3 regions of the Streptomyces sp. NPDC053079 genome follow, and region 3 is predicted to be linked to each of the others. Evidence: predicted binding sites of a transcription regulator. Region 3 holds the regulator's gene; each other region holds the start of a gene.
The links. Region 3 encodes HrcA, which represses chaperone genes, less so after heat shock. Its sites were predicted from a motif close to TTNGCACTCNGNNNNNCNGAGTGCNAA; they were not measured.

Region 1 (6,179 bases), on a different contig from region 3:
CGGGCCGCCGCCTCGGTGGAGAGGTCGGGGCCGGGGTTGAGCGACAGCAGCCGGAAGAGCCGGGCCTGTTCGGCGCCCAAGTGCTCGTACGAGAGGCCGAAGACGGCCCGCACGGCGACGTCCTCGCAGGCGAGCCGTTCCAGCCGCCGCCGGTTGTCCTTGAGCGCACCGGCCAGCGAGGACAGCGGCCGGCTCTCCAGCTCGGCGAGCAGCGCGGCCACGACGCACAGCGCCAGCGGGAGGTAACCGCACAGCCCGGCGAGGGCGGCGGCGGTCCCGGGGTCGTCGTCGACCCGCGTGTCGTCCTCCCCCCGGGCCTCGCGCAGCGCGCTGCGCAGCAGCTCGACCGCGGACTCCTCGTCCAGCTCGGACAGATCGCGCAGCCGGGCGCCGAGCCCGGTCAGGGTGTGCCGGGAGGTGACGAGGACCGGGACGCGCGGATCGGCGGAGAGCAGCGGCTTCGCCTGCTCGGTGGCATGGGCGTTGTCCACGACGACGAGGATGCGGCGCCCCTGGTCGGCGTAGGCGGACAGCACCGAGCGGTACAGCCGCGCGCGGTCCTGCAGATCGGCGGGGACGTGTTCGTCGGGTATGCCGAGGGCGCGCAGCAGCGAGCCGAGGGCGCGTTCGGGGGTGAAGCGGCGCTCGTTGTCGTAGCCGAAGAGGTCGATGAACAGCGCGCCGCCGGGGAACCATCCCTCCTGGTCCAGCGCGTACCAGGCGGCCTGCAGGACGAGCTCGGTCTTGCCCACGCCGGGCAGTCCGGCCACGGCGCAGACGCGGGGTGCGCGCTCGCCGGCGGAGCCGGGGCGCAGCGCCTCGACGAGGGGCTTCAGGTCGGCGTCGCGGCCGGTGAAGGTGGCGGAGGGGGCGGGCATGCCGGTGAGGGCGGGTGTGATCTCCCTCGGCAGTTCGAGGGTGACGTTCCCGCCCTGTGCGACGACGTTGAAGAAGACGCCACCGTTGATGTCGTTGTCGGCCTGCATGCCCGCGCCCCCGCGTTCCGCTTCCGGAAAGTGTGCCGACCACACGCTAGAGGCCCGGCGCGGGCGGCGTCCCGGAAAACGCCACCGGGGCGGCACCCCCGTGAGGGAGTGCCGCCCCGGTGTCCATGAGGACAGGCGATCAACCGTCAGAGGTCGATCAGAAGTCCATCTCACCGCCGGGCATGCCGCCCGGAGCGGCCGCGGCGGCCTTCTCCGGCTTGTCGGCGATGACGGCCTCGGTGGTCAGGAAGAGCGCGGCGATGGACGCGGCGTTCTGCAGGGCGGAGCGGGTGACCTTCGCCGGGTCGATGATGCCCTCGGCGATCATGTCGACGTACTCGCCGGTCGCGGCGTTGAGGCCGTGACCCACGGTGAGGTTGCGGACCTTCTCCACGACGACGCCGCCCTCGAGACCACCGTTGACGGCGATCTGCTTGAGCGGGGCCTCCAGGGCCAGCTTCACGGCGTTGGCGCCGGTCGCCTCGTCGCCCTCGAGCTCGAGCTTCTCGAAGACCTGGGAGGCCTGCAGCAGGGCCACGCCACCACCGGCGACGATGCCCTCCTCGACGGCCGCCTTCGCGTTGCGAACGGCGTCCTCGATGCGGTGCTTGCGCTCCTTGAGCTCGACCTCGGTCGCGGCACCGGCCTTGATGACGGCCACGCCGCCGGCCAGCTTCGCCAGGCGCTCCTGCAGCTTCTCGCGGTCGTAGTCGGAGTCGCTGTTCTCGATCTCGGCGCGGATCTGGTTGACGCGGCCCTGGACCTGGTCGCTGTCACCGGCACCGTCGACGATGGTCGTCTCGTCCTTGGTGATGACGACCTTGCGGGCGCGGCCGAGCAGGTCGAGACCGGCGTTCTCCAGCTTGAGGCCGACCTCCTCGGAGATGACCGTGCCACCGGTGAGGATGGCGATGTCGCCCAGCATGGCCTTGCGACGGTCGCCGAAGCCCGGAGCCTTGACCGCGACGGACTTGAAGGTGCCGCGGATCTTGTTGACGACCAGGGTCGACAGGGCCTCGCCCTCGACGTCCTCGGCGATGATCAGCAGCGGCTTGCCGGACTGCATGACCTTCTCGAGGAGCGGCAGCAGGTCCTTGACCGAGCCGACCTTCGAGTTGACGATCAGGATGTACGGGTCGTCGAGCGACGCCTCCATACGCTCCATGTCGGTGGCGAAGTACGCCGAGATGTAGCCCTTGTCGAAGCGCATACCCTCGGTGAGCTCCAGCTCCAGACCGAAGGTCTGGGACTCCTCGACGGTGATGACGCCTTCCTTGCCGACCTTGTCCATCGCCTCGGCGATGAGCTCGCCGATCTGGGTGTCGGCGGCGGAGATGGAGGCGGTGGAGGCGATCTGCTCCTTGGTCTCCACGTCCTTGGCCTGCTCGAGCAGGGCGGCGGAGACGGCCTCGACGGCCTTCTCGATGCCACGCTTCAGGGCCATCGGGTTGGCACCGGCGGCCACGTTGCGCAGACCCTCACGGACCAGCGCCTGGGCGAGGACGGTCGCGGTCGTCGTGCCGTCACCGGCGACGTCGTCCGTCTTCTTCGCGACCTCCTTGACCAGCTCGGCGCCGATCTTCTCGTACGGGTCCTCGAGCTCGATCTCCTTGGCGATGGACACACCATCGTTGGTGATCGTGGGGGCGCCCCACTTCTTCTCGAGGACGACGTTCCGGCCCTTGGGGCCGAGGGTGACCTTGACGGCGTCGGCGAGCTGGTTCATCCCGCGCTCGAGACCGCGCCGTGCCTCCTCGTCGAACGCGATGATCTTGGCCATGTGAAGTGGTCCTCCCAGGACGGGGTGGATTGCTCCGGACCGCGCTGGCGCCCGCGACGGACGGCCTGCGTGCCCCGCGGTTCCTTGCCCCGCTTGGCTCGCCGACCTCACCGACGGTCCAAATCTGTCACTCTCACCCGGAGAGTGCTAAGCCCAATGATTAGCACTCGACCCACCCGAGTGCAAGCGGTCTGCCCGGTATCCCACCCTGGGTGGCGGGATCGCCGCACCGGCTGCAACCCTGCCCACTCCCCGGCCCGCGCACACGCGAGGGGCCCGCACCTCGAACAGGTGCGGGCCCCTCGACGGCGAGCCGTTATGAGCCGGTGGTCGATGCGACGTGATCAGCCGGCGGCCAGCCTCACCATGTCCGCCTGAGGCCCCTTCTGGCCCTGCGAGATCTCGAACTCGACTCGCTGCCCCTCCTCGAGGGTGCGGTAGCCGTCCATCTGAATCGCGCTGTAGTGGACGAAAACATCCGCACCACCGTCGACCGCGATGAAGCCGTACCCCTTCTCCGCGTTGAACCACTTGACGGTGCCCTGAGCCATGCCTAACTCCCCTATTACTGGCCCTTGCGCAGGACCGCACCTCGCGGACCCGGGTCAGACCTCACCCCCAGACAGGTTGGGGGTGTGCGCCGGAACGCGTCGACCGCGGCTGAATGTATCTGCACGGATGCCGTCTGCAACAGGTCAGTCGGACGAGAATTCCGGGCGTGGCCGAGTGCTTATTAGCACCGATTTCCACCGCTTCCCGGGCAAGTCGGGCCGGGCATAACGCAACCAACCCGACAATTCGTGCACACGTTACGCGCACAACTTGACGGGTTCTCATATGCGTTCGGCAGTGACACCGGAGGGGGAACGCCCCAACTGTATCGCGCTTCAACAGACGGAATCACCCCGTCCGTTTAACGTGCGGGGTGATTCCAGGGAATTGCTCAGGAACGCTGCGAAAAGCTCAGGCCAATGATTTAGCCCGCTCAGCCGCCGGCCACAGCCGGAATGATCGAGACCCCCGCCCCGTCGGGCGTGGCGGCCTCGAGCCCGCCCTCGAAGCGCACGTCGTCGTCATTGACGTACACATTGACGAACCGGCGCAGCCTGCCGCTCTCGTCGAGGACCCGGGCGGCGATTCCGGGGTGGTTCGCCTCGAGGGACGCGATGACCTCGGCGAGGGTGGCCCCCTCGGCGCTGACCTCGGCCTGGCCGGAGGTGTAGGTACGAAGGATGGTGGGGATACGGACGCTGACGCTCATGGGATCACCTTTGAGTGGAGGCCGGACACACTCAGCCCGTCCGGCGATTGAGGACCGGGGTGCGGGGCGGAGCCCCGCTCAGGAGCGGGCGGCCCTGAACGCGTCCAGCGACGGCCGGATCGTCACCGTCGGCCCCGCCGCCACGGCGTCGAGCGTCTTCAACCCGTCCCCCGTGTTGAGCACGACGGTGGTCAGCGCCGGATCGAGCACACCCGCCTCGATCAGCTTGCGGGTCACCCCCACCGTCACCCCGCCGGCCGTCTCCGCGAAGATGCCCTCCGTCCGGGCCAGCAGTCTGATCGCGTCGACGATCTCGGCGTCCGTCACGTCCTCGACGGCGCCGCCCGTCCGCCGCGCGATGTCGAGCACGTACGGCCCGTCCGCGGGGTTGCCGATCGCGAGGGACTTCGCGATCGTGTCCGGCTTCACCGGCCGGACGACGTCGTGGCCGTCCTTGAACGCCCGCGACACCGGCGAGCAGCCCTCCGCCTGGGCGCCGAAGATCTTGTACGGGCGGTCCTCGACCAGCCCGAGCGCGATGAGCTCCTTCAGCCCCTTGTCGATCTTCGTCAGCTGCGAGCCCGAGGCGATCGGCACGACGATCTGGTCCGGCAGCCGCCAGCCCAGTTGTTCGCAGATCTCGTACGCGAGCGTCTTCGACCCCTCGCCGTAGTACGGCCGGAGGTTGACGTTGACGAAGCCCCAGCCCTCCCCGAGCGGGTCGCCGATGAGCTCGGAGCAGAAGCGGTTGACGTCGTCGTAGGTGCCCTCGATGCCGACGAGGTCGCCGCCGTAGACCGCGGCCATGACGACCTTGCCGGCCTCCAGGTCGTGCGGGATGAACACGCAGGACTCCAGGCCCGCGCGGGCCGCCGCCGCGCCGACCGCGCCGGCGAGGTTGCCGGTGGAGGAGCAGGAGAGGGTGGTGAAGCCGAAGGCGCGGGCGGCCTCGACGGCGATGGCGACGACGCGGTCCTTGAAGGAGTGCGTGGGGTTGCCGGAGTCGTCCTTGACGTACAGGCCGCCGGTGACGCCCAGTTCGCGGGCGAGGTTGTCGGCCTTGACGAGCTTGGTGAAGCCGGGGTTGAGGTTCGGTTTGCCGGCGACATCGGCGGGGACCGGCAGCAGCGGGGCGTACCGCCAGATGCTGGCGGGGCCGGCCTCGATGCGCCGGCGCAGCTCCTCCGGGTCGCCGGCCGGGAGCTCGTACGCCACCTCCAGCGGACCGAAGCAGACGGCGCAGGCGAAGACCGGCCCGAGGTCGAAGCGCTCGCCGCACTCGCGGCAGGAGAGCGCGACGGCGGGGCCGAAGGAGGGTACGACGGTACGACTTTCAACGGCTTGCACAGCCATGGAGGCGAGGCCCTTTCTCCTCATCTTCCCCACGACGAACCTCGTCGTGAGACGGAATTGGCACCTTCCCCGCCGGGAGCCTCGCCGCAGTGAACGACAAGACCGGCTGGAGGGTTGCCGGGGCTTCATCGGGCCGTGTCCCTCTGCCCCTCTGGATGAGCGGTATGGCACTGGGCGGGGCCCAGGCGTTTGTGCGCACGACGACCCCGACATAGGACGGGCGTCCGCGTTGTTCAAGACTGTAACGGAAGGGATGGCCGCGCGAGAGGGCCGTCCGCACCGCGAGATGCGTCACGAACGAGGAGTAATTCACGTGCTGGAAGAGGTGGAGCGCTGGCTGGCCCGGCGGTCCTGGTCCGCAGCAGACCGTCCGCTCGACCAGCTTCTGGCCGCGAAGGGCGGCACCGGCACCACGGTCAGCGTCGTGCTGCCGGCGCTGAACGAGGAGGCCACGGTCGGGGCCATCGTGGCCACGATCCGCCGGGAGCTGATGACCGAGGCCGTACCCCTGGTGGACGAGCTGGTGGTGCTGGACTCCGGCTCCACGGACCGTACGGGCGAGGTCGCGGCGGCGGCCGGGGCGCGCGTGGTGCACCGCGACGAGGTCCTGCCGCGGCTGCCCGCGCTGCCCGGCAAGGGCGAGGTGCTGTGGCGGTCGCTGCTGGCGACCACCGGCGACATCGTCTGCTTCATCGACGCCGACCTCAAGGACTTCTCCGCGGGCTTCGTCTCCGGCATCGTCGGCCCGCTGCTGACCGACCCGGACGTGCACTTCGTCAAGGGCATGTACGACCGTCCG
Region 2 (6,179 bases), on a different contig from region 3:
CAGGACACCGTCTGGAAGCTCCTCCCCGGCACGCACCTGTACCCGGGGAGAGGTCTGAAGGTCGAGAACAGCCGGGCGGGCCGCGCCGTTCCCGATGGAGTTCTGGCCCCCGAGGGGCTCTTCCGCGGCCACGGCGAGTGGTCCGACCCCGACGGTGTCCTCATGGTCGTGGAGGTCACTACGCGCGACACCGACACGAACCGCCGCGTCCGCGTTGAGAAGCGCGACGGCTACGCGGCAGCGGACATCCCCGTCTACCTCCTCATCGACCGCGAAAACTGCACGGTCACCGTTCACTCCGAGCCCAAGGACGGCACCTACCGCAGCCTGACGACACGTCCGTACGGCACGCTGGTCGAGCTCCCTGCCCCGGTCGGGTTCACCCTGGAGACGGAGAAACTCAAGAAGTTCGCCCAATAGGCAACCGGGAGCGTTCCATGACCACACCGCGGGATTTGCTGATCACCGTCATGACTGAGCCCTAGCCCTTCGCCACCGGCTGCCCCAGCAGCATCGTCGGCGCGCCCGCGACCCGCGTCAGCACGATGACGCAGGAGTTCGGACCGTCGAGCTTGAGCTTCCTGCGCAGTTCCTCCGGCTCGACGGCCGAGCCGCGCTTCTTGATGACGGCCACGCCGATCCGGCGTTCGCGCACGATCGCCTTCAGCCGCTTCAGATTGAACGGCAGCACGTCAGTGATCTCGTACGCCGCCGCGTAAGCGGAATCCCGCAGCTCGTCGCTCGTCACATACGCGATCGTCTCGTCGATCAGCCCGCCGTCGAGCTCCTCGGCGACCTCCGCCACCAGGTGCGCCCGGATCACCGCGCCGTCCGGCTCGTACAGATAGCGCCCCACGGGCCGCACCGCCGGGTCCGGCAGGCCCCGCCCCACCAGTGACGCACCGCCCGGCAGCAGCGTCGCCCGCCGGGTGCCCGCTTCCGTGCCGAACCACAGCACGGCCTCCTTCACGTCGCCCCCGTCCGAGATCCACTCCGCCTCGGCGTCCTCGGGGACCGCCTCGTGGGGCACGCCCGGGGCGATCTTGAGGGCGGCGCGGGGGGCCGAGCGGGCCGCCTCGATCGCCCAGGACAGCGGCGGCGAGTACGCCTCCGGGTCGAAGATGCGGCCCCGGCCGCCGCGCCGGGCCGGGTCGACGAAGACGGCGTCGTACGGGGAAGTGTCGACGTCCGCGACATCGGCGCAGCGCACCTCGATGAGGTCGGCCAGGCCCAGCGCCTCGGCGTTGGCACGGGCGACCTCGCAGGTCAGCGGGTCGCGGTCGACGGCCAGTACCGAGATGCCGGCCCGGGCCAGCGCGATGGCGTCGCCGCCGTTGCCGCAGCAGAGGTCGGCGAGGCTGCGTACGCCGAGCGCCTCGAAGCGCCGGGCGCGGTGGAGTGCGACAGCGGCGCGCGTGGCCTGCTCCACGCCGTTCGGCGTGAAGAACATGCGGTAGGCGTCCTCCGCGCCGAACTTCGCCACGGCGCGCTGGCGCAGCCGCGCCTGCCCGAGCGCCGCCGAGACCAGCTCCGCGGGGTGCTCGCGGCGCAGCCGGGTCGCCGTGGCGAGCTCCTGGGAGGGGTCGTAGTCGCGCAGCCCGTCGAGGAGGGCGCGGCCCTCGTCGGTGAGGAGGGCGGCGAAGGCGTCGAGGGGGGTGATCGGTGCGGGCACGTGTCTCATTCTCTCTTGCGGGCCGGTGCCCCACGCGGTGGACTGCCCTGGTGACGACGACCGCGAAGCGCACCCTGTATCTGGTCTGCTGCGCCGCCGCGCCGGCCGTCCGGGCCGCCGACGGAGTCCGTGCCGCCCAGGCCGCCGGGTGGGACGTGTGCCTGATCCTTACCCCGTACGCCCACCGCTGGCTGGAAGCGGACGTCCCCGCCCTGGCCGCGCTGACGGGCCACCCTGTACGGCACGAGTACAAGCTGCCCGGGGAGCCCGACGTGCTGCCCCCGCCGGACGCGATCCTGGTCGCGCCCGCCACCTTCAACACGATCGGCAAATGGGCCGCCGGCATCTCCGACACCCTGGCGCTCGGCCTGATCACCGAGGCGATCGGCCTCGGGCTGCCCCAGGTCGCCCTGCCGCACCTGGGCGCCGCGCAGGCCGCGCACCCCGCCTTCCCCCGGAGCGTGGCGTTCCTGCGCGCGGCGGGCGTGACCGTCCTGCTGGGAAAGGACGGCTACGACCCCGCGCGGGGGGACAGCGTGGAGTCGTATCCGTGGGCCGCGGCGGTGGCGGCGCTGCCCGCGCCCTGAGGCCCGTACGGGGCGCACCCCGCGCCCGCGCGCTCATCGAACGCATGCACAACAATCGTCCGCGTGAGCCCGTCTGTTTCCGGCCGCCTCCGCGCCGCCGCCCTCGCCTCCGCCGCCGTGCTGCTGACCGGTGTTCTCGCCGGGTGCTCCGGCTCGTCCTCCGACGCCCCGAAGTCCTCGCAGAAGCCCGGCCGGTCCGGCACGGCGGCGCCCGCCGCCTCCGCCGCGCCCGACGACGCGTACCGCCGCTGGGGACTGGACAAGCCGCTCGCCGCACCGCCCGCGCCCCCCGCCGCGAAGCTGCTCCAGGACGCCGGGACAGGCGCGCCGCCCAAGGTCGTACGGCGGATACCGACCCAGGACAAGGTCGTCTTCGTGACCATCGACGACGGGGCCGAGAAGGACCCCCAGTTCCTGAAGATGGCCGAGGAGCTGAAGCTGCCGTTCACGATGTTCCTGACGGACAGCATCTCCCGCGCGGGCAGCGGCTACGGCTACTTCGACCGGCTGCGCGCCCTCGGCAACGGCGTCGACAACCACACCCTGACCCACCCCAATCTGCGCACCTTGTCCGCCGACGCCCAGCGGCGCGAGATATGCGGACAGCAGGACGCCCTGGAGAAGCGTTTCGGCAGCCGGCCCGCGCTCTTCCGGCCGCCCTACGGCAACTACAACGACGCCACCCTCGCCGCGGCGGGGTCCTGCGGGGTGCGGGCCCTCGTGCTGTGGGAGGTGACGATGCAGATCAACGACATGCGCTACGCCCAGAGCGACAAGCTGCGCCCCGGCGACATCGTCCTCGCCCACTTCCGCGGGCCGCAGGAGCTCAAGGGCACCTCGATGACCAGGATGGTCACCAACATGCTGCGCAGCATCCAGGCCCAGGGGTACACGGTCGCGCGACTCGAGGACTACCTCTGACCCGGCGGGGGTAGGCACGGTGCGCCGCGCGATGAATTGGCACTCCGCTTGACCGAGTGCTAACCGCGTCATAGTCTCGGCTCCGTTGGCACTCTCCACCGGTGAGTGCCAAACACAGCGACGGGCAGATCCGGCACCCGCGACGACGGATCTACCAGGTCGCCACCTCAGACAGTTAACCCCGTGAGATCTCCGAAGGGGGAGGTCGGATCGTGACGACCGCCAGCTCCAAGGTTGCCATCAAGCCGCTCGAGGACCGCATCGTGGTCCAGCCGCTCGACGCCGAGCAGACCACGGCCTCCGGCCTGGTCATCCCGGACACCGCCAAGGAGAAGCCCCAGGAGGGCGTCGTCCTGGCCGTGGGCCCGGGCCGTTTCGAGGACGGCAAGCGCGTCGAGCTCGACGTGCAGGTCGGTGACGTCGTGCTCTACAGCAAGTACGGCGGCACCGAGGTGAAGTACAACGGCGAGGAGTACCTCGTCCTCTCGGCTCGCGACGTCCTCGCGATCGTCGAGAAGTAATTCACCCCAGGCTTTCGAGCCCGAGGCTTTCGAGCTTTCGAAGCTTTTGATCTGCGCCCCTGGTTCCCGTGCCTGCTAGCCGGGCGCCCGGGGCGCAGTTCGTTTGAGAGATACGGCGAAGGATACGTAACCCATGGCCAAGACCCTGAAGTTCGACGAGGACGCCCGTCGCGCCCTTGAGCGCGGCGTCAACAAGCTCGCCGACACCGTGAAGGTGACGATCGGTCCCAAGGGCCGCAACGTCGTCATCGACAAGAAGTTCGGCGCCCCCACCATCACCAACGACGGTGTGACCATCGCGCGCGAGGTCGAGCTCGACGACGCGTACGAGAACCTCGGCGCCCAGCTCGTCAAGGAGGTGGCGACCAAGACCAACGACATCGCGGGTGACGGCACCACCACCGCGACCGTGCTGGCCCAGGCGCTGGTCCGCGAGGGTCTGCGCAACGTCGCCGCCGGTGCCTCCCCGGCCTCCCTGAAGAAGGGCATCGACGCCGCGGTCAAGGCCATCTCCGACGATCTGCTGGCGACCGCCCGCCCGATCGCCGACAAGGCCGACATCGCCGCCGTCGCCGCGCTCTCCGCGCAGGACAAGCAGGTCGGCGAGCTCATCGCCGAGGCGATGGACAAGGTCGGCAAGGACGGTGTCATCACCGTCGAGGAGTCCAACACCTTCGGCCTGGAGCTCGACTTCACCGAGGGCATGGCCTTCGACAAGGGTTACCTCTCGCCGTACATGGTCACCGACCAGGAGCGTATGGAGGCCGTCCTCGACGACCCGTACATCCTGATCCACCAGGGCAAGATCTCCTCGATCCAGGACCTGCTGCCCCTGCTGGAGAAGATCATCCAGGGCGGTGGCTCCAAGCCGCTGCTGATCATCGCCGAGGACGTCGAGGGCGAGGCGCTCTCCACCCTCGTCGTCAACAAGATCCGCGGCACGTTCAACGCCGTGGCCGTCAAGGCCCCCGGCTTCGGCGACCGCCGCAAGGCGATGCTCGGCGACATGGCCACCCTCACCGGTGCCACCGTCATCGCCGAGGAGGTCGGCCTCAAGCTCGACCAGGCCGGTCTGGACGTGCTGGGCTCCGCCCGCCGCGTGACGATCACCAAGGACGACACCACCATCGTCGACGGTGGCGGCAACTCCGAGGACGTCCAGGGCCGCGTCGCCCAGATCAAGGCCGAGATCGAGACCACGGACTCGGACTGGGACCGCGAGAAGCTCCAGGAGCGCCTCGCCAAGCTCGCCGGTGGCGTCTGCGTCATCCGCGTGGGTGCGGCCACCGAGGTCGAGCTCAAGGAGAAGAAGCACCGTCTGGAGGACGCCATCTCCGCGACCCGCGCCGCGGTCGAGGAGGGCATCGTCTCCGGTGGTGGCTCCGCTCTCGTCCACGCCGCCAAGGTGCTGGAGGGCGGCCTGGGCAAGTCCGGCGACGAGGCCACCGGTGTCGCGGTCGTCCGCCGCGCCGTCGTCGAGCCGCTGCGCTGGATCGCCGAGAACGCGGGCCTCGAGGGCTACGTCATCACCTCGAAGGTCGCCGAGCTCGACAAGGGCCAGGGCTTCAACGCCGCGACCGGCGAGTACGGCGACCTGGTGAAGGCCGGCGTCATCGACCCGGTCAAGGTCACCCGCTCCGCCCTGGAGAACGCCGCGTCCATCGCCTCCCTGCTGCTCACGACCGAGACCCTGGTCGTCGAGAAGAAGGAAGAGGAGTCCGCCGAGGCCGGTCACGGCCACGGTCACGGCCACGCGCACTGACGCACCCCGTACGACGACCCGGCCCGGTCTCCCCGCGAGGGGAGGCCGGGCCGCGGCCGTTCAGGGCTCCGGCCACGGACGGACCCGCCGCGGATTCCGCTACGCGTCCACCGCGCCCAGCTGGCGCAGCAGCCCCAGCAGGTCCTCGTTCCACCAGCCCTCGCAGATCTTCCCGTCCTCGAAGCGCCAGACCGTCGTGCCCTTCATCGAGACCTCCTGGCCCGTCGGCTGCAGGCCCATGAAGTCGCCCTGATGGACGCCCCGCCAGGTCCACAGGACGCAGACCTGGTCGCCCTCGGCCAGGACGCTCTCGAGGGTGAACGTGAAGTCGAAGGCGGCGCGCCAGCCGGTGACGTCCTGCTTGATGACGTCGGAACCGACCGTGGTCTCCTCCGCCTTGGCGACGTCGTGATCGCGGTAGTCGGCGGTGAAGAGCTCGTCGACGAGGTCCAGATCGCCGCCCACCGCCACCTCTTCGTAGAAGCGGCGGACCGTCGCCTTGTTCAGCTGCTCGTCGCGGACCACGTCCAGGTCGGTGAAGGACGGCATCCCGTCGCAGAGCGCGACCATCTCCTCGAAGATCCTGTTGGTCTCCGGGAGGTTCGAGTTCTCCATCGCCTTGGCGTAGGAGGGGAACTCGATGATCTCCACATAGTGCTCGTCGTCCGTGTGGTCGCGGCCGACGATCGAGTGGGTGGCGGTGCGCTTGCCTTCGG
Region 3 (6,179 bases):
GGCGACCTGGCGGGTCGTCATGAGGTCGGCCACGGAGGGGAAGCGGAGACGGCGGGACTGCTTGCCGGCCTCGCGGGCGGTCGCGCGCCACTTGCCGAGGGACTTCAGGCCACGGTCGCCCTTCCACTGCGTCACACAGCGGGAGGCCGCCCACGGCACGATCGCGTCGACGCCGGTCTCGGTCATCGTCTCGACCGCCAGCTCGCCTCGGTCGCCCTTCGGCAGGGCCTGGACGACCGTGATGCGCGGCTGCGGTTCGGGCTCGGAGCGGACGGAGGTGACGGAGACGTCGAGGTGGTCCTTGCCCTCCACCGCGGCCACGATGCCATGGGCGCCCGTGCCGTGCCCGTCCGTCAGGACGATCTCCTCGCCCACCCGCAGCCGGCGGACGGAGACCGCGTGCCGGCCCTCGGGCCCGTCGAGGGGGAAGACGGTGCCGGGGAAGACTCCGGTGAGGGCGTCCTCTTCGACCAGGAAGACCGGCGCTGTCATGACGTACTCGCTCTCTCGCTGCAATGACTCGGCGGTCCCGGCAATCGGACCGCCCGGTGGTTCAGTGGCTCGACGTCGCCCGGGCCGCGGCCAGTTCGGCCGCCAGCACGCCCACCAGCTCCGCCGCCGGGAGCTCCCGCGCCAGGCGGTGGCCCTGACCGGCCCACAGGGCCATGGCCTGCGGGTCGCCGGCCGCCGCGGAGGCCTTGCGCAGGCCGGACGTCATGTGGTGGATCTGGGGGTACGCGGCCGGGGCGTACGGGCCGTGCTCCCGGATGAAACGGTTCACCAGGCCCCTGGCCGGACGGCCCGAGAAGGCCCGGGTCAGTTCGGTCCGTACGTAGCGGGGATCGGTGAGGGCCTGCTTGTGCAGGGCGTGCGCGCCGGATTCCGGGCAGGGCAGGAACGCCGTGCCGAGCTGCGCCGCGCAGGCGCCCGCGGCGAGGACGGCGGCTATCTGCGACCCGCGCATCAGTCCGCCCGCCGCGACGACCGGCAGCGGCACGCTCTCGCGGACCTCCGTCAGGAGCGCCAGCAGGCCCAATCCCGCACCCGCGCCGTCCATGTGCGGATCGTCGCGATGCGTGCCCTGGTGGCCACCGGCCTCCACGCCCTGGACGCACACCGCGTCCGCGCCCGCCTCCGCCGCGGCCTGCGCCTCGGCGACGGACGTCACCGTCACGACGGTCACCGTGCCGGCCCGGGCCAGGGCGTCCACCGCCGTACGGGCGGGACACCCGAAAGTGAAGGAGACGACCGGCACCGGGTCGTCGAGGAGAATGGCGAGCTTGGCGTCGTAGGCGTCGTCACAGGCCTGGTCCGTCTCCCCCAGCGGGGTCCGGTACCAGGCGGCCTCGCCCGCGAGCTGCTCGGCGTAGACCTCCACGGCCGCCGGATCGGCGGCGGGCGGCTGCGGCATGAACAGGTTCACTCCGAACGGCCGGGCCGTCCGGGCGCGGAGCTGCTTGATCTCCTCGTACATGGCCGCCGGCGTCTTGTACCCCGCGGCCAGGAAGCCCAGGCCACCGGCGTCGGAGACGGCCGCGGCGAGCGAGGGGCAGGAGCCACCGCCCGCCATGGGGGCTTGCACGATCGGGTGCTCGAACAGTCCGGTGAACGGAGCCATGAGCACATCGTGTCACAAGCCCACCGGCCCCCCGGTGAGGCCGACGCGAGCACCGGGCGGGACGACGCGAACGCCGGGCGGGACCGGAGAAATCCGGCCCCGCCCGGCGTTCGGAAACGTCATCGCCCACGCGGCTAACGCCCGTTGAACGCGTCCTTCAGCCGCGAGAACAGCCCCTGCTGCCCCGGCTTGAACTCGCCCATCGGGCGCTCCTCGCCGCGGATCTTCGCCAGCTGGCGCAGCAGATCCTCCTGCTGCGGGTCCAGCTTCGACGGGGTGGTCACCTCGACGTGCACGATGAGGTCGCCACGGCCGCCGCCGCGCAGGTGCGTGACACCGCGCTGGTGCAGCGGGATCGACTGACCGGACTGCGTGCCCGGACGGATGTCGATCTCCTCGACGCCGTCCAGCGTCTCCAGCGGCACCTTCGTGCCGAGGGCGGCGGCGGTCATCGGGATGGTGACCGTGCAGTGCAGGTCGTCGCCGCGCCGCTGGAAGACCGGGTGCGGGGTCTCGTGGATCTCCACGTAGAGGTCGCCGGCGGGGCCGCCGCCGGGGCCGACCTCGCCCTCGCCCGCGAGCTGGATGCGGGTGCCGTTGTCGACACCGGCGGGGATCTTCACGGTAAGGGTCCGCCGCGACCGGACGCGGCCGTCGCCGGCGCACTCCGGGCACGGGGTCGGCACCACGGTGCCGAAGCCCTGGCACTGCGGGCAGGGACGGGAGGTCATGACCTGGCCCAGGAAGGACCGGGTGACCTGCGAGACCTCGCCACGGCCGCGGCACATGTCACAGGTCTGCGCGGACGTACCCGGAGCCGCACCCTCGCCGCTGCAGGTCGTACAGACGACGGCCGTGTCGACCTGGATTTCCTTGGTCGTGCCGAAGGTCGCCTCGTTCAGGGTGACTTCGAGCCGGATCATGGCGTCCTGGCCGCGGCGCGTGCGCGAGCGCGGACCGCGCTGCGAGGCCTGGCCGAAGAAGGCGTCCATGATGTCGGAGAAGTTGCCGAAGCCGGCGCCGAAGCCGCCGGCGCCCGCACCCGCGCCGCCCGAGGCGGACAGGGGGTCGCCACCGAGGTCGTAGACCTGCTTCTTCTGCGGGTCCGAGAGCACCTCGTAAGCGGCGTTGATCTCCTTGAACCGCTCCTGCGTCTTCGGGTCCGGGTTGACGTCCGGGTGCAGCTCGCGCGCGAGACGGCGGAAGGCCTTCTTGATCTCGTCCTGCGAGGCATCACGCCGTACGCCCAGGACCGCGTAGTAGTCCGTGGCCACTTACGACTCCGCCAGGATCTGTCCGACGTAACGTGCCACTGCGCGTACCGCTCCCATCGTTCCGGGGTAGTCCATGCGGGTCGGTCCGACCACGCCGAGTTTGGCGACGGCCTCGTCGCCCGAACCGTAGCCGACCGCGACGACCGATGTGGAACTCAGGCCCTCGTGGGCGTTCTCATGACCGATGCGCACGGTCATTCCCGAGTCCTGCGTCTCGCCGAGCAGCTTGAGCAGCACGACCTGCTCCTCCAACGCCTCCAGCACGGGCCGGATCGTCAGCGGGAAGTCATGACCGAAACGAGTGAGATTGGCGGTGCCGCCGATCATCAACCGCTCCTCGGTCTCCTCGACCAGCGTCTCGAGCAGAGTGGCGAGAACCGTAGAAACGGTTCCGCGATCGTCCTGCTCGAAGGACTCGGGGAGGTCCTGCACCAGCTGCGGCACGTCGGCGAAGCGGCGGCCCACGACACGGCTGTTCAACCGCGCCCGCAGATCCGCCAGCGAGGTCTCGCCGAACGGCGCCGGGCAGTCGACCATCCGCTGCTCGACCCGGCCGGTGTCCGTGATCAGCACGAGCATCAGGCGGGCCGGAGCCAGCGCGAGCAGCTCCACGTGGCGCACGGTCGAACGGGTCAGCGAGGGGTACTGCACCACCGCGACCTGACGGGTCAGCTGCGCCAGCAGCCGCACCGTGCGGGCCACCACGTCGTCCAGGTCGACGGCGCCGTCCAGGAAGTTCTGGATGGCACGCCGCTCCGGCGTCGACAGGGGCTTGACGCCCGCGAGCTTGTCGACGAAGAGGCGGTAGCCCTTGTCGGTCGGGATACGGCCGGCGCTCGTGTGGGGCTGGGCGATGAAGCCCTCTTCCTCCAGCGCGGCCATGTCGTTGCGCACCGTGGCCGGGGAGACGCCCAGCCGGTGCCGCTCGGTGAGGGCCTTGGAGCCGACCGGCTCCTCGGTGCCCACGTAGTCCTGAACGATGGCGCGCAATACTTCGAGCCTGCGTTCGCTCAGCATCGCGCGCACCTCCAGTCAGTGGTCCAGCCGTCTTACGGTCCTGCGGGGTCTCACAGGGTCTTCACCCTTGGCACTCAATGGTCACGAGTGCCAGAACCCTTCAGCCAGTGTACGGCCGGGCCCCACGGCCAGGGCAAGGGCCGTCCCCGCCGCGAGCCTCCGGCGCCCCTCCGGGCAGGCAACGGTACCGCTCTGCGGCTAGCGTCGCGGTATGGAGAATCACGGGGACTCCCCCGCCGCGGGGGCGCGCTGGGAGCGGCTCGCGCCGGGTGTCGTACGCCGCAGGCTGCCGGGCTGGGACGCGACGGTGGGCGCGATCGCGGGCACCACGGGCGTCCTGGTCGTCGACACGGGCTCCTCCCTGCACGAGGGAGTGGAGATCCGCCGCGAGCTGCAGGACCTCTTCGCGCTGCCCGTGACGCACATCGCACTCACCCACCCGCACTTCGACCACGTGCTGGGCACCGCCGCCTTCGCGGGCGTGCAGGTGTACGGGGCGGTGGGCGTCGCCGAGCTGCTGCTGCGCGAGCGCGACGAGCTGCGGTGGGACGCGGTACGGCACGGGGTGGAGCCCGACGTCGCCGCAGAGGCCGTCGAGCTGCTCGTACGCCCCCACCACCCGGTCTCCGGCGAGCTGACGGTCGACCTGGGCGGCGGGCGGCGGGTGCTGCTCGCGAACGTCGGGCCGGGGCACACGGCGCACGATCTCGCCGTGCTCGTCGCGGGCACGGGCGGAGCGCCGGAGGTCGTCTTCTGCGGCGACCTCGTCGAGGAGTCCGGCGAACCGCAGGCCGGCCCGGACGCCCTGCCGCACGCCTGGCCGGGCGCCCTCGACCGGCTGCTCGCCCTGGGCGGCGACGACGCGCTGTATGTGCCGGGGCACGGCGCGGTGGTGGACGCCGCCTTCGTGCGTGCGCAACGCGACACGCTGGCGGGGCGCTTCGGCGTGTCGTGAACGGTGAACCGGATCACCGTCGTGATCCACAATGGCCCGCATGCGCAGCAGCAGACAGTACGGCCCCGATCTGACTCCCCCGTGGAAGCGGAACACGCCCGCTCCCGAGGTGCCGGCCGAGGTGGACCTCGTGGTGGAGGAGGTCACGACGGGCTTCTGCGGTGCCGTGATCCGCTGCGAGAAGACGGCCCAGGGCCCGACGGTCACGCTCGAGGACCGCTTCGGCAAGCACCGCGTCTTCCCCATGGAGCCCCGCGGCTTCCTCCTGGAGGGGCGCGTCGTCACCCTCGTACGCCCGACCCCCGCCTCCCCCGCCCCGCAGGCCCCCGCTCGCACGGCCTCCGGGTCCATCGCCGTCCCCGGAGCGCGGGCGCGCGTGGCACGCGCCGGGCGCATCTACGTCGAAGGGCGCCACGACGCGGAGCTCGTGGAACGCGTCTGGGGCGACGACCTGCGCATCGAGGGCGTCGTCGTGGAGTACCTCGAGGGCATCGACGACCTGCCGGCCATCGTCTCGTCCTTCGCCCCCGGCCCGGACGCCCGCCTGGGCGTGCTGGTCGACCACCTCGTCCCGGGCTCGAAGGAGTCCCGCATCGCCGCCGAGGTCACCGGCGACCACGTGCTGGTGGTGGGCCACCCCTACGTCGACGTCTGGGAGGCCGTGAAACCGTCCTCCGTGGGCATCCCGTCCTGGCCGCGGGTGCCGCGGGGGCAGGACTGGAAGACGGGCGTCTGCCGGGGGCTGGGCTGGCCGGAGAACACGGGGGCCGCTTGGCAGCGGATTCTGGGGTCGGTGCGCAGTTACAAGGACCTGGAGCCGGCACTGCTGGGGCGGGTGGAGGAACTGATCGACTTCGTGACGGCACCGGTGGGTTAACCGGGGGCTCCGCCCCCGGACCCCCGGTCCTCAATCGCCGGACGGGCTGATTTGTTGCCCCGGAACCGGCGGAAAATCCAGCCCGTCCGGCGATTGAGGACAAGAAACGGTGAAAGGGCGGGGCAGGGGCAGAACTCCCGCCTCAGTCCACCAGGTCCCGCACCACCGCGTCGGCCAGCAGCCGCCCGCGCAGGGTCAGGACCGCGCGCCCGGCCTCGTACGGCTCGGGCGCCAGCAGCCCGTCCGCCAAAGCCCGCGCCGCGGCCGCCGCACCCGCCGGCTTCAGCAAAGACAGCGGGCACCCCTCCACCAACCGCAGCTCCAGCAGAATCCGCTCCACCCGCCGGTCCTCGTCCGCCAGGACCTCCCGCCCCGCCCCCGGCGACCGCCCCTCGCTGAGGGCCTGCGCGTACGCACCGGGATGCTTGACGTTCCACC

Region 1: groL (chaperonin GroEL) is a predicted target of HrcA. The motif match lies at 2,927-2,953, and genes of this name have one in related genera.
Region 2: groES (co-chaperone GroES) is a predicted target of HrcA. The motif match lies at 3,217-3,243, and genes of this name have one in related genera.

Annotation. Positions count from the first base shown of each region.
Region 1 is NZ_JBITZJ010000002.1:138,183-144,361, reverse strand. It holds gene ACIGXW_RS07890 (ATP-binding protein) at 1-986, opposite strand, end outside; gene groL (chaperonin GroEL) at 1,144-2,766, opposite strand; gene ACIGXW_RS07880 (cold-shock protein) at 3,111-3,317, opposite strand; gene ACIGXW_RS07875 (MoaD/ThiS family protein) at 3,752-4,027, opposite strand; gene thrC (threonine synthase) at 4,106-5,380, opposite strand; SAM riboswitch class I at 5,398-5,542, opposite strand; gene ACIGXW_RS07865 (glucosyl-3-phosphoglycerate synthase) at 5,694-6,179, shown strand, end outside.
Region 2 is NZ_JBITZJ010000007.1:297,135-303,313, reverse strand. It holds gene ACIGXW_RS26590 (Uma2 family endonuclease) at 1-420, shown strand, start outside; gene ACIGXW_RS26585 (methyltransferase domain-containing protein) at 482-1,672, opposite strand; gene ACIGXW_RS26580 (flavoprotein) at 1,723-2,259, shown strand; gene ACIGXW_RS26575 (polysaccharide deacetylase family protein) at 2,323-3,180, shown strand; gene groES (co-chaperone GroES) at 3,393-3,701, shown strand; gene groL (chaperonin GroEL) at 3,835-5,463, shown strand; gene ACIGXW_RS26560 (ester cyclase) at 5,563-6,179, opposite strand, start outside.
Region 3 is NZ_JBITZJ010000005.1:413,996-420,174, reverse strand. It holds gene ACIGXW_RS20855 (16S rRNA (uracil(1498)-N(3))-methyltransferase) at 1-492, opposite strand, end outside; gene ACIGXW_RS20850 (nitronate monooxygenase) at 554-1,618, opposite strand; gene dnaJ (molecular chaperone DnaJ) at 1,753-2,892, opposite strand; gene hrcA (heat-inducible transcriptional repressor HrcA) at 2,893-3,909, opposite strand; gene ACIGXW_RS20835 (MBL fold metallo-hydrolase) at 4,121-4,864, shown strand; gene ACIGXW_RS20830 (DUF3097 domain-containing protein) at 4,905-5,741, shown strand; gene hemW (radical SAM family heme chaperone HemW) at 5,884-6,179, opposite strand, start outside.